DNA from 4 places in the Microbulbifer sp. ARAS458-1 genome. Region 4 is predicted to be linked to each of the others. Evidence: predicted binding sites of a transcription regulator. Region 4 holds the regulator's gene; each other region holds the start of a gene.
What was found. Region 4 encodes sigma-54, which starts transcription at its own class of promoters, with help from an activator protein. Its sites were predicted from a motif close to TGGCACANNNNTTGCNNT; they were not measured.
Positions count from the first base shown of each region.

Region 1: a site for sigma-54 is predicted at 1,974-1,991, ahead of glnL (nitrogen regulation protein NR(II)). Genes of this name have one in related genera too.
Region 2: a site for sigma-54 is predicted at 899-916, ahead of AAFH99_RS06380 (formate/nitrite transporter family protein). Genes of this name have one in related genera too.
Region 3: a site for sigma-54 is predicted at 1,259-1,276, ahead of glnA (glutamate--ammonia ligase). Genes of this name have one in related genera too.

Region 1 covers NZ_CP155838.1:872,336-875,470, reverse strand. Annotated here, with positions in the region: gene glnG (nitrogen regulation protein NR(I)) at 1-781, opposite strand, end outside; gene glnL (nitrogen regulation protein NR(II)) at 857-1,930, opposite strand; gene AAFH99_RS03530 (DUF4124 domain-containing protein) at 2,230-2,907, opposite strand.
Region 2 covers NZ_CP155838.1:1,568,661-1,571,795, reverse strand. Annotated here, with positions in the region: gene AAFH99_RS06385 (nitrate regulatory protein) at 1-613, opposite strand, end outside; gene AAFH99_RS06380 (formate/nitrite transporter family protein) at 1,112-1,960, shown strand; gene AAFH99_RS06375 (protein kinase domain-containing protein) at 2,009-3,135, shown strand, end outside.
Region 3 covers NZ_CP155838.1:868,990-872,124, reverse strand. Annotated here, with positions in the region: gene glnA (glutamate--ammonia ligase) at 1-1,195, opposite strand, end outside; gene thiI (tRNA uracil 4-sulfurtransferase ThiI) at 1,587-3,053, shown strand; gene AAFH99_RS03515 (protein kinase domain-containing protein) at 3,128-3,135, opposite strand, start outside.
Region 4 covers NZ_CP155838.1:1,724,871-1,728,005, forward strand. Annotated here, with positions in the region: gene ptsN (PTS IIA-like nitrogen regulatory protein PtsN) at 1-280, opposite strand, end outside; gene hpf (ribosome hibernation-promoting factor, HPF/YfiA family) at 336-629, opposite strand; gene AAFH99_RS07070 (RNA polymerase factor sigma-54) at 837-2,297, opposite strand; gene lptB (LPS export ABC transporter ATP-binding protein) at 2,528-3,135, opposite strand, start outside.

The DNA.
Region 1 (3,135 bases), 850 kb from region 4:
CCCCGTCTGCAAGCACCCTCAGCAGACGGGTCTGCGTCTCCGCGGGCATATCCCCGATTTCATCCAGGAATAATGTACCGCCGTTGGCCTGCTCAAAGCGGCCGGCGCGTTGCGCACTGGCGCCAGTGAATGCACCTTTTTCGTGGCCAAACAGCTCAGACTCCATCAGGTCCTTGGGAATCGCCGCCATGTTCAGGGCAATAAATGGCTGATTTTTGCGTGGACTGTGGTTGTGCAGCGCCGCTGCGACCAGCTCTTTACCGGTGCCGGATTCGCCATTGATCAGCACGGTGATATTGGAGTGTGACAGGCGACCGATTGCCCGGAACACCTCCTGCATGGCCGGCGCCTCGCCGATAATTTCCTTGTTGCCAGTACCATTTTCGATCACTACCGGCTCTTCCGGCTGCTGCTCGTTGGCCAGCGCCAGTGCGCGGCGGGTAACGGCAACCGCCTCGTCCACGTCAAACGGCTTGGGCAAATATTCGAATGCACCGCCCTGATAGGCGGCGACGGCGCTGTCGAGATCCGAGTGCGCGGTCATGATGATGATGGGCAGGGATGGACGTTCGGCCTGGAAGCGCTGCAGCAACTTGAAACCATCAGAGCCAGGCATGCGGATATCGCTGATCACCACATCCGGCGACTCACTGTAAAAATCGTCCAGGGCGCGATCGCCGTTTTCATAACAGGTGGTCTCAATCCCGGCGCGGGAAAGTGCGCGCTCCAGTACCCAGCGGATAGAGCGGTCGTCATCAATAATCCAAACGCGATTGTTCATAGTAATTTTCCGGCCTGCGTTTTTTTGATTCAACGGTTTGTTCTGGTGTTACTTCTGCTCAGTCGAGCATTGCGGCTAGTCCATTGCCAACGGTAAATAAATCTGGAATTCGGTTTGCCCCGGCTGGCTTTCACATTTGATAAGCCCCCGGTGCTGATTGATGATGTGCTGGGAAATAGAAAGTCCCAGTCCGGACCCTTCGGCGCGCCCGGAAATCATCGGATAAAAAATCCGCTCACGGATGTCTTCCGGAATCCCTGGGCCGTTGTCGACGATGTCGATCCGGCAAACCAGTGAGCAGTGACGGCGGCCAATGGTGAACTGCCGCTGCACCCGGGTGCGGATAATCAGACTGCCCTCCGCCAGACCAATATTTTCTGCAATGGCCTGCATGGCGTTGCGCGCAATATTCAGTACCGCCTGAATCAGTTGTTCACTGTCCGCTGGAATATCCGGAATGGAGGGATCGTAGTCGCGCTGAATAATCAGCTCGCCATTGCATTCAGCCTCCACCAGCTGCGCCACGCGCTCAGTGATGGTGTGTACATTGACCGGCTCCAGTTTTACCGGAATGCGCGGCCCAAGCATGCGATCCACCAGATTGCGCAGGCGGTCCGCCTCTTCGATGATGATCTGGGTGTACTCACCAAGTCCGTCATCATCCAGTTCACTGAGCTCTCTTTGCAGTAACTGTGCCGCTCCGCGAATGCCGCCCAGCGGATTTTTCACCTCGTGCGCCATACCCCGCACCAGGTTACGGGTGGTCTCCTGGGCCGAAATCAGTGCGTCTTCACGGGCAATGCGCAACAGACGATCCATGGACTGGACTTCCAGCAACAGCAAGCCGAGTTCGGTGAGCGGGGTTACCGAGTAGTCGACGGTGCACTCTTCCAGGTTGTGCAGAAACCACAGAGCACGGCGCACCGTGTATTTCTCACCACTGGCCAGAGAGGAGCGCAGCGCCTGCAAGGCGGCGGGGTTTTCCCGAACCACCTCTTCCAGAGGCAGGCCGCAGGCGCGGGCACTGGAAGCCGCCACCAGGTCCTCTGCAGCGGAGTTCAGATAGCAGAGGGACAGGTTTTCATCGAGCACCAAAACGGCCGAGGTGAGGTTGTCCAACAGCAGGCGTAACTGGCGGTCATTGAGCATTCGCGGTTCCGAAGTAATTCACATGTCCGGTTCGCCTAATGGCAGTGCAAGAAGCAAACCAAAATGGCGCAAAAAATCCGTCGTATAGGAAGATTTTCAGGTCACCACCGGGGATGGCTGGCAAGATGCGCACCATTATTGTGCATAGAGCGAAAAATAGCCAGTTCGGGCGTGCATCTCGGGGCACGGGCGCCAGGAAGTGAGTCAGAGCGGGGCAGAGCCCGTGCCTGCGGGGAAATACGGAGAATGGAGGCCCCGCCTTATCAGCAAGTGGGACCACAGGTTGCGATAGACAGAATTCAGCGTGGTTGAGGTTTGACCGGTTTGGCCACACCGGGAGCCTGGGGCATCTGCGGCATTTGTGGTGCCTGCTCGGCAGGGAAATCGGGTACCTGACCGCCCGGGCGCTTCACGTGTACCTGGATAGTCTGGGATTGCGCCAGTGGCTGTCCGTCCGCCCCAAGCAGTACCGCCCGTATGGTGTGAGTACCGCGCTCCAGCGCGGATATATCCAGACTGGTGCCAGAGGAACTGCCGGACCAACGCTGACCATCGATTACCGCAAAAAACTGATAACCGTCTCGCGGCACCGGGCTCATGGCCACCTCCAGCACGATAAAGCGCTGCCCCGGGGGAATGGTGGCATCGTTAGCCGGGCTCACGATGGCAAATTTCACCGGGCCCTGCTCGGCGCGCGTCTCTTCGCTGCCAGGCGACAGTTTGCGCGTAGGCAGCGCGCCCTTGGGGGCAAGGGGCTGGACGTTGATCGGCCCGATTTCCACCTTCTCGGCCTTTTCTCCGGCGGGTGGGTTGTCACTGAAGGTCACGCGACCATCGGGGCCGACGATCTTATACACGGTGCCACCGGAGGATTGTCCCTGGGCGGCGGATTTGTCGTCACTGTGTTCCTGGGCCGATGCCGGCATCGCCAGTAACGCAAACCAGAATATGGACAACTGCACGGTGGATCTGATCATGGGCGCTCCCGCAATCTTCTTTGCAACATTCCGTTCTCTAAAGGCTAGTGTACTCGCGAACGGTATAACCGCATAAATACTCCAGCCACAAACCACCGATTTCAACACATAAAAAAAGCCCACACCTTGCGATGTGGGCTTTCTCGTCATCTTTGCACCTTCTCATCGACCCTTCCATAAAGGGCCGGCGGGGGCGCAGAGATGATACCTGCTAATTGGCAGGACTTA
Region 2 (3,135 bases), 160 kb from region 4:
CTTGTAGCCGCTGTAAGCGCTCATGCACCTTCGCATCAAACTGGCTACTGGCAAACCCGATGGCCCCCCAGGCTCGCTCCTGACCGGAAAACTCTTTCGCTTGCATGAAATTGAACAGGGCAACCAGTAGACGTGTCACTTCCGGGTCGTCAGCGACATCCGCCGCTTCAAAAACCACGCTAAGCAGCCCGGCAATCAGGCGACAGTAGGCGTCGGTAGATTCCAGCGCGCTGACTTCAAACGCATCGATATGCCTGCGCAGTTCCATCAGTTCATCCAATCCATGCAATGAATAGGCGATACTGTTCAGTAGCCGCATATCGGCCGATGCATCATTGGGCCCATTCTGCAGATAGCGATTGTGCAACAGTGCGCGAAAACGCCCTTCACTGCACTGACAGTTCCGAACCTGGGTATCGCGCTGTTCATGGAAACGAAAACCTGCCGATACCAGATAGATATTGCTGATACCGCGCTCGCGCTGCAGTTGATGAACGAGGTCCGAAACGGTAGTTACCAGCTCACAACTCCCGGCGAGTCGCTCCAGCGCCTGAATTTCCGCACGCTTGGCAGCAAGCAGGAATTTTTCCGCATCTTCACTGTGGTTGTGCATGGTAGCGCCTCCGCATGCCACTGCTGGGGGAGTGAAATATCGAGTCAACGAATATGCAGTTAACCCAGCAATTTATATTCCACACGACACCGGGAGACAGTTAAATCCACGGTCCGGCCAAACCTCCCCTACACAATGCACCAGACTTGATCACCGCCAACTAAAAGCACCAAATTGGCGCACCCCGCCAGCCTCTTGTGGCGCCCAAGTGTGAGACTCAGCGCTACACGTAAAGATATCGGGGGCCCGTACACAGGAAATGCTGCGGCTGACTCCCGTTAAAACTGGCATTGAGTTTGCTACATATAACCCGTGCGAGCAGGTGCAATGCTGCACTCACGGGTTTACCCGAACAATCAGAACACTCTGGATAAAGGCGTCCACCACTTTCCGATGCGTATCGGTCTGTGTGGGCGCTTTTTTTGTGCCCAAAATCCGCCGGCCCGCGGAAGACCGCAGAAATGGTTTAGCCTCCAGCACTTAATAAAGGAAACGATTATGGCTTATCTCGCTCCTACCGAATTTGTGACCAAAATGGTCGATGCCGGGGAATCGAAAATATACATGTCCACGCGGGACACCCTGGTGCGCGCCTATATGGCCGGCGCCATTCTCGCGCTGGCCGCGGTGTTTGCGGTAACCGTCGGCACCATGACCGGCTCCCATCTGATCGGTTCGATCCTGTTCCCGGTGGGCTTCTGCATGCTTTACCTGATGGGGTTTGACCTGCTGACCGGTGTATTCGTGCTGGCGCCGCTGGCCTGGCTGGACCGTCGACCGGGAGTGACCTGGGGCGGGATCCTGCGGAACTGGGGGCTGGTCTTCCTGGGCAATTTTGCCGGCGCCCTCACCGTCGCGGTCATGATGGCGTTTGTCTTCACGATGGGCTTCAACACCGAACCCGGTGCGGTGGGTGCCAAGCTTTCCTCAATCGGTGAAGCGCGCACTCTGGGTTACGCGGAGTACGGTGCCGCCGGTTGGTTTACTATTTTTATCCGCGGCATGCTGTGCAACTGGATGGTTTCCATGGGTGTAGTGGGCGCAATGATTTCCACCAATGTGAGCGGCAAGGTGATCGCCATGTGGATGCCCATCATGCTGTTCTTCTTTATGGCGTTCGAGCACTCGGTGGTAAACATGTTCCTGTTCCCCACCGCGATCATGATGGGTGGTGACTTCTCGGTGATGGATTACCTGATCTGGAATGAGATTCCCACCGCACTGGGTAACCTGGTTGGCGGTCTGGCCTTTACTGGCCTGACGCTCTACAGCACCCACTACAAAACGGCACCCAAGCGTCAGCTGAAAACGGAAAACGGCGCTGCCGGCAAAGAGGCTCTGGCCTGATCGCAATACAGCCCCGCACTCCGCGGGGCTATTTTTATGGCTGTTTCTATGACGGGCTCCATAAATAGTTCCCTCGCCCTGGAGGCGGGCCAGCACAGTAGCGCCGGCCTAAAACCGGAAAACCAGGACAGTTGCGGCGCCTTTTTGCCGGCGGAACCGCAGCTGGCCGTCAAGGGCGCCGCCTTTGCCATTGCCGATGGCATCAGCTCCAGTACGGTCAGTGCTGTGGCCAGTGAAACGGCAGTGAAAAGTTTTCTCGACGACTACTACTGCACGTCCGACGGCTGGAGTGTACAGAACGCTGCCGAACAGGTGATCAAGGCCACCAACGCCTGGCTATTCGAGCAGACCCGCCAGAGCCCGTACCGCTTCGATAAAGACAAGGGCTACGTATGTACCTTCAGCGCGGCCGTTTTCCGAGGTAGCGAGGCGCACCTGTTTCACCTCGGAGACTCCCGTATCTACCGCCTGCGCGGTGACTCTCTGGAACAACTCACCCACGACCACCGTCTGTGGCAAGGGGAGCACCACAGTTATCTGAGTCGCGCGCTGGGCGCGGACGCACAAACAGAAATTGATTACCGACGACTTTCCCTGCAGGCCGGCGATCTGTTTATTCTGAGTACCGATGGGGTGCACGATTCCCTCTCGCAACGCACGCTGATTGAGCACCTGCAACAGGAAAGCGCGTGTCTCGATCGCGCAGCAAAAAACCTGGTGGCCGCGGCACTGGCCAACGGCAGTAGCGACAACCTTACGGTGCAACTGGTGCGAGTGGACAAACTCCCCCACACAACCCCGGCACTGATCGACCAGGCCGGCAAATTGCCATTGCCCCCCATTCTCAAATCCGGCGACAGCTTCGACGGCTTCACCATCGAGCGGGATATTCACGCGAGCCACCGCAGCCATGTCTATCTGGCTACCGACCTGGCTACTGGTAACCGGGTAATCCTCAAGGCGCCCTCCGTCGACCAGAGTGAAGATCCCGCACATCTGGAGCGGCTGTTGATGGAGGAATGGCTGGCGCGACGGGTGGACAGCGTCCATGTGGTGCGGGCAGCGGCAACTCATCGCCCGCGCAATTTTCTCTACACCACGCTGGAAGTGGTGGAGGGGCGGACATTGCGCCAGTGGATGACCGACAACCCCGCGCCGAGCGTGGAAACCGTACG
Region 3 (3,135 bases), 860 kb from region 4:
GCAGGTCGTACAGGTCTTTGTCTGCAGCGTCGCCAGGGTGGATCTTGTTCTTCACGCCGTCGAGGCCAGCCATCAGCAGTGCAGCGAAGGCCAGGTACGGGTTGGCGGTGGGATCCGGGAAGCGGGTCTCGATACGCTTGCCTTTCGGGCTCGGCACGAACGGAATGCGGATGGACGCAGAGCGGTTACGCGCGGAGTAGGCCAGGATTACCGGCGCTTCGAAGCCCGGAACCAGACGCTTGTAGGAGTTGGTAGACGCGTTACAGATGGCATTCAGCGCGCGTGCGTGCTTGATGATACCGCCGATGTAGAACAGGGCAGTTTCAGACAGGCCAGCGTAGGCGTCGCCCGCGAACTGGTTGACACCGTCCTTACTGAAGGACTGGTGCACGTGCATACCGGAACCGTTGTCACCTACCAGCGGCTTGGGCATGAAGGTGGCGGTCTTGCCGTAAGCGTGCGCTACGTTGTGTACCGCGTACTTAAGGATCTGAACTTCGTCAGCCTTCTTGGTCAGAGTGTTGGCGCCAACGCCGATCTCACACTGGCCAGCGGTGCCCACTTCGTGGTGGTGCACTTCGATCTCCAGGCCCATGGCTTCCATAGCGGAACACATGGCGGCACGCACGTCGTGCAGGGAGTCGACCGGTGGAACCGGGAAGTAGCCGCCCTTGACGCCCGGACGGTGACCCATGTTGCCGTCGGTGTAGCTGGCACCGGAAGACCAGGCCGCTTCTTCGGAGTTGATCTTGTAGAAGGCGCCACCCATTTCGGCACCCCAGGTGATGTCGTCGAATACGAAGAACTCGGGCTCCGGACCGAACAGTGCGGTGTCACCGAAACCAGTGGACTTCAGGTATTCCTCGGCGCGCAGTGCGATGGAACGCGGGTCGCGCTCGTAGCCCTGACCGGTGATCGGGTCAACAATGTTACAGCGAATGATCACGGTGGATTCGTCGGTGAACGGATCCAGGAAGGAGGTCTCGTCATCCGGCATCAGGATCATGTCCGATTCGTTGATGCCCTTCCAGCCAGCGATGGAAGATCCATCGAACATCTTGCCTTCTTCGAAGAACTCGCCGTCAACTTCCTTAGCAGGAATGGAAACGTGTTGTTCCTTACCTTTGGTATCGGTGAAGCGCAGGTCTACCCATTTGGCTTCGCTCTCTTTGATCAGGTCGAGCGTCTTTGACATTACAGTCCTCCAAGAATGAAAAGTTATGTTCGCGCCGATTCGCTTTATCTTGTGGCAACTGTAAAAGCAAAGAGTGTGCCAAATTGGGGCAAACCGGTAACAAAGTGATTCGGGTCGTAAGAAATGGCTACCTGTGGGAGCAATCGGGTGCAAATCAACCAATCCGCAAGGCCTTTTAAGCGCCAGCACTCCCTGTCAGGTCACAATAGTCCCAACAATGGTGCTCTCAAACCTCTATTTGCACTATTTTGGGGCCGAGAAGTCACGCCGAGCACCAATATGGTGCCGCAAGCAAATTCCCGATAGCGAGTTTATAATTCGCCACCTTTTCCGGGAAGCCAGTAACCGGGCTCCCGGCCTAAAATTCAACCGCGGTTCCGGCACATCTCCTATGCACTTCGTCGTCAAATTTTTTCCAGAGATCACTATCAAGAGCAATCCCGTGCGCAAGCGCATGTCACGTCAGCTCGCCGACAACCTGCGCAAGCTCATGCGCCAGCTGGATGATCGCATCCAGGTGCGCAAGGATTGGGAAAAAATCGATGTGGTCGCACCGGATGCAGTATCCCACCTTTCCGAGCGTATAGAGGAGGTACTGGCGCACACCCCGGGCATTGCCAATTTCGCCCGGGTGCAGCAGTTCCCGCTGGGCGACCTGGATGATATCTACCAGAAAACACTGGCCATCTGGGGCCCACAGCTCGCGGGTAAGACCTTCTGTGTACGGGTAAAGCGTACCGGCAAGCACGACTTTCAATCCCTCGACGTAGAGCAGTACGTGGGCGGCGGCCTCAACCAGAACACCGACGCCGCCGGGGTAAAGCTCAAGAACCCGGATATCACCGTCAAACTGGAAATCCGCCACGACAAACTGAATGTTATCGAGGAACTACACCAGGGCCTCGGCGGCTTCCCGCTCGGCACCCAGGACCCGGTCATCTCCCTGGTGTCCGGCGGCTTCGATTCCACCGTGGCGAGCTATCTCACCATCAAGCGCGGCATCCGCACCCACTTCCTGTTCTTTAACCTGGGCGGACGCCAGCACGAGCTGGGGGTAAAGGAAGTCGCCTTCTACCTGTGGGACAAATACAGCTCCTCCCACCGGGTGCGTTTTGTCACCGTACCATTCGATGAGGTGGTCGCGGAGATTCTGGAAAAGGTGGACGACTCCTATATGGGCGTCGCCCTCAAGCGCATGATGCTGCGTGCCGGTTCCATCATTGCCAAAGAGCTGGAAGTGGACGCACTGGTGACCGGTGAAGCCATCGCCCAGGTTTCCAGCCAGACCCTGAAAAATCTGTCGGTGATCGACAGCGTCACCGATACCCTGGTACTGCGCCCGCTGATCACCTCGGATAAAACCGACATCATCCGTACCGCGCGAGAAATCGGTACCGAGGAATTTGCCGCGAATATGCCGGAGTACTGCGGCGTGATCTCGGTCAAACCCACCACCCGCGCAAAAATGGAAAAGGTGGAACACGAGGAAACCCGCTTCGACTTCACCGTTCTCGATCGCGCCGTGGGAAATCGGGTGATGCAGAACATCGACCAGGTGATGGACGACCTGGGTGAAGACGCACCGCCGGTTGATATTTTCAGCGAACCGGGGGATGCCATCATCATCGATATCCGCCACCCCACGGAGGAAGAGGTGAACCCACTGGAGCTGGACAATGCAGAGGTGGAAACCATCCCCTTCTACCGCCTCAGCACCGCTTTCCAGAAACTGGATAAAGAAAAGCAGTACCTGTTGTATTGCGCGCGCGGGGTGATGAGCCAGTTACATGCATCCCATCTGCTGGATGAAGGGTACCGGAATGTGGGAGTTTATCGGCCCGAGAACAAAAAGGGCTAGCCGGACAACCAGGGGGGCTCGGACTACTCCGAGCCCCCCTGGGTTACTGCGATGGCACACACCGGGTAAAGTCTTCAATAGG
Region 4 (3,135 bases):
GGTCGATCGCATCAAAATCCACCGCGGGTGAAGTGGTGCAGAGCACGCCGATTGGCTTTTCACTGCCAGGCAGGCGGCAGTGGGGAATGGCGACACCTTCGCCAATGCCGGTAGAGCCCAGGCGCTCCCGGGCGACCAGCTGGTTGAACACTGTGTCGGTGTCCAGTTCGGGGTATTGATCCGAGATCGCCTGGGCGATATTGAGCAACAGCTTCTTCTTGCTACTCCCCGCCAGGTGGCAAAGGCTCAGGCGGGGAGAGAGTAATGCTTCCAATGTCATAACGTACAGATGATCTAGCGGTGCGAATCAGCCGTTGGCTCGTATGGGTATGAGCCTAGCGGTGACCGCGTAACTTCTCTTTGTGTTTCAGCAGCTGCCGGTCGAGTTTGTCCGTGAGCGAGTCGATCGCTGCGTACATATCCTCAGATTCCGAATCGGCAAAAATATCCTTATTGCCGTTCACGTGAACGCGGGCTTCGGCTTTCTGGATCAGTTTGTCGACGGACAGGATAACCTGCGTTGTGGTGATCAGGTCATTATGGCGGGAGAGCTTGTCCAGTTTGGTCAGGCAGTAATCGCGAATGGCCGGAGTAACGTCTACGTGGTGGCCACTGATATTGATCTGCATGGATTTCTCCTCATCGGGTACAACACAATCTGGTCGCACCCCCGCACAGGGCGGCAACCCTACTAGGAAGTGCGTCAGAATGGAAGGATACACTCGCCGCAAGGCTATTGGTTGCCTGGAAATTGATCAAAAAAGGGGCGCAAACCGCAAGTGTGAGGACTGGGGTGACATCAGAGGTGCGTCACAGGCATTCTGTGACCGGAGTCGTTAAACCAGTCGCTTGCGTTCGCTGGAAGAGGGGATGCCCATGGACTCTCGGTATTTGGCCACGGTACGGCGTGCGACCTTGATGCCTTGGGCGTCCAGCTCCTGGGTGATTTTGTTGTCTGATAGCGGCTTGCGCGGCTGTTCCCCGTCGATCAGCTTGCGGATCAGTGCCCGGATGGCGGTGGAGGAGGCGTCTTCGCCGGAATCGGTGCTGACGTGACTGGAGAAGAAGTACTTGAGTTCGAACACACCGCGAGGGGTGAGCATGTACTTCTGGGTGGTTACCCGTGAGATGGTGGATTCGTGCATGCCAATGGTCTCGGCGATATTTGCCAGCACCATGGGCTTCATGGCTTCAGGGCCCTGTTCGAAAAAGCCCTGCTGCTTTTCCACAATACTGCTTGCCACCTTCAGTAGTGTCTCGTGGCGGCTTTGCAGACTCTTCAGAAACCAGCGGGCCTCCTGCAGATTGTCGCGCAGGTAATTGTTTTCGCTGGAATTGTCAGCCCGTTTGATCATTGCCGCGTAGGCGTCGTTGATGCGCAGCTTGGGCGTGGTCTCGGGGTTCAGTTCTACTACCCAGCGGTCGTGTTTGCGGCTGACGATCACATCCGGCACTACATACTGGGGCTCTTCACCGCCAAACGCTTCGCCGGGGTAGGGGGTAAGGGTCTGGATCAGGCGCATTACCTCGCCCAGCTGCGATTCACTGAGACGTGTGCGGCGGCTCAGTTGGCGGAAATCCCTTTTGCCTAGCAGATCCAGGTGCTGACTGACAACGGTCACGGCCTGGGGCAGCCAGGGAGTGTGTTCTGGCAGCTGGTGAAGTTGCAGCAGCAGGCTTTCCCGCAGGTCCCGCGCACCACAGCCCACGGGTTCCAACTGCTGGATGGTCTTGAGTACCGCCATTACTTCATCCAACTCAAGCTCCATGGATTCCGCCAGTTCTTCGATGGGGGTATCCAGAAAACCATTGGGTGCAATGGCGTCAATCAGGGCTTCGCCGATCAGCTTGTCCTCAATGGTCAGCGGTGTAAGGTTGAGTTGCCACATCAGGTGATCCTGCAGGCTCTCCGAGGCGGCATTGCGCTGTTCCAGCGCATATTCGTCACCTTCACCGCCACTGTGGCTGCCGCTGGAGTAGATGTCATCCCAGCGCGTGTCTACCGGCAGGTCGTCGGGAATGTCGCTGTTCCAGTCTCCGTCTGCGGCGGATTCACTCTGCGCCTCAGTGGACCGTTCCGGGGCTTCCTCTTTGCGCTCGGCGGGAGTGTTTTGATCCTGATGGGATTCGCCGGCGTGTTCGTCAAAGTCCGATTCCAGCAGCGGGTTGCTGTCGAGTGCGGACTGGATTTCCTGTTGCAGGTCCAGGGTCGACAGTTGCAGAAGACGGATGGCCTGCTGCAGCTGTGGCGTCATCGTCAGCTGAGTGCCGAGTTTTAACTGGAGTGACTGCTTCATAGGGGTATGCCGGCAGAAAAGTCTGGCGTGGATCCGCTGCGGAGAATTTTATGTTCCCTGCGGCGGGGTAAAGCTCATTTCATGCAGACTACCCCGGGGCGGGGCGGAAGACAAGGGGGCGGTTAAGCAATAAGTGTGCCGAAAAAATGCAAGCATTTGGTCACGGGTGAAATCCTGTGACTTACGTCCGCTCCACAGTGCAAAACGGGGAAATTTTTCCGCTTTCAGGGTTAAATCGTGAACTCATGTCCCAGGTAGACGTCTTTCACCTGTTTGTTTTCGGCGACGTCGCGGGGGGCGCCAGAAGCGATGATATGGCCCTCGCTGACAATAAATGCGGTCTCACAGATATCCAGGGTCTCGCGCACATTGTGGTCGGTAATCAATACGCCAATGCCGCGGTCTTTGAGGTGGCGAATGATCTGCTTGATGTCGTTGACGGATATCGGGTCTACACCGGCAAATGGTTCATCGAGTAGGACGAAGGCCGGGTTGGTCGCCAGGGCGCGGGCAATCTCCACCCGTCGCCGCTCACCCCCGGACAGGGCCATGCCGAGGCTCTCGCGGATATGGGTAATATGGAATTCTTCCAGCAGGGCTTCCAGCTGCTCTTTGCGCTGGGTATTACTCAGGTCCTTGCGCGTCTGCAGGATCGCAAGAATGTTGTCCTGGACTGACAGGCGGCGAAAGACCGAGGCCTCCTGGGGCAGGTAGCCGATACCCTTGCGTGCGCGGCCGTGCATCGACAGGCCGGTAATATCCTCGCTGTCGATCATCACCTGGCCTGCATCCGCCTGCACCAGGCCGGCAATCATGTAGAAACAGGTGGTTTTACCGG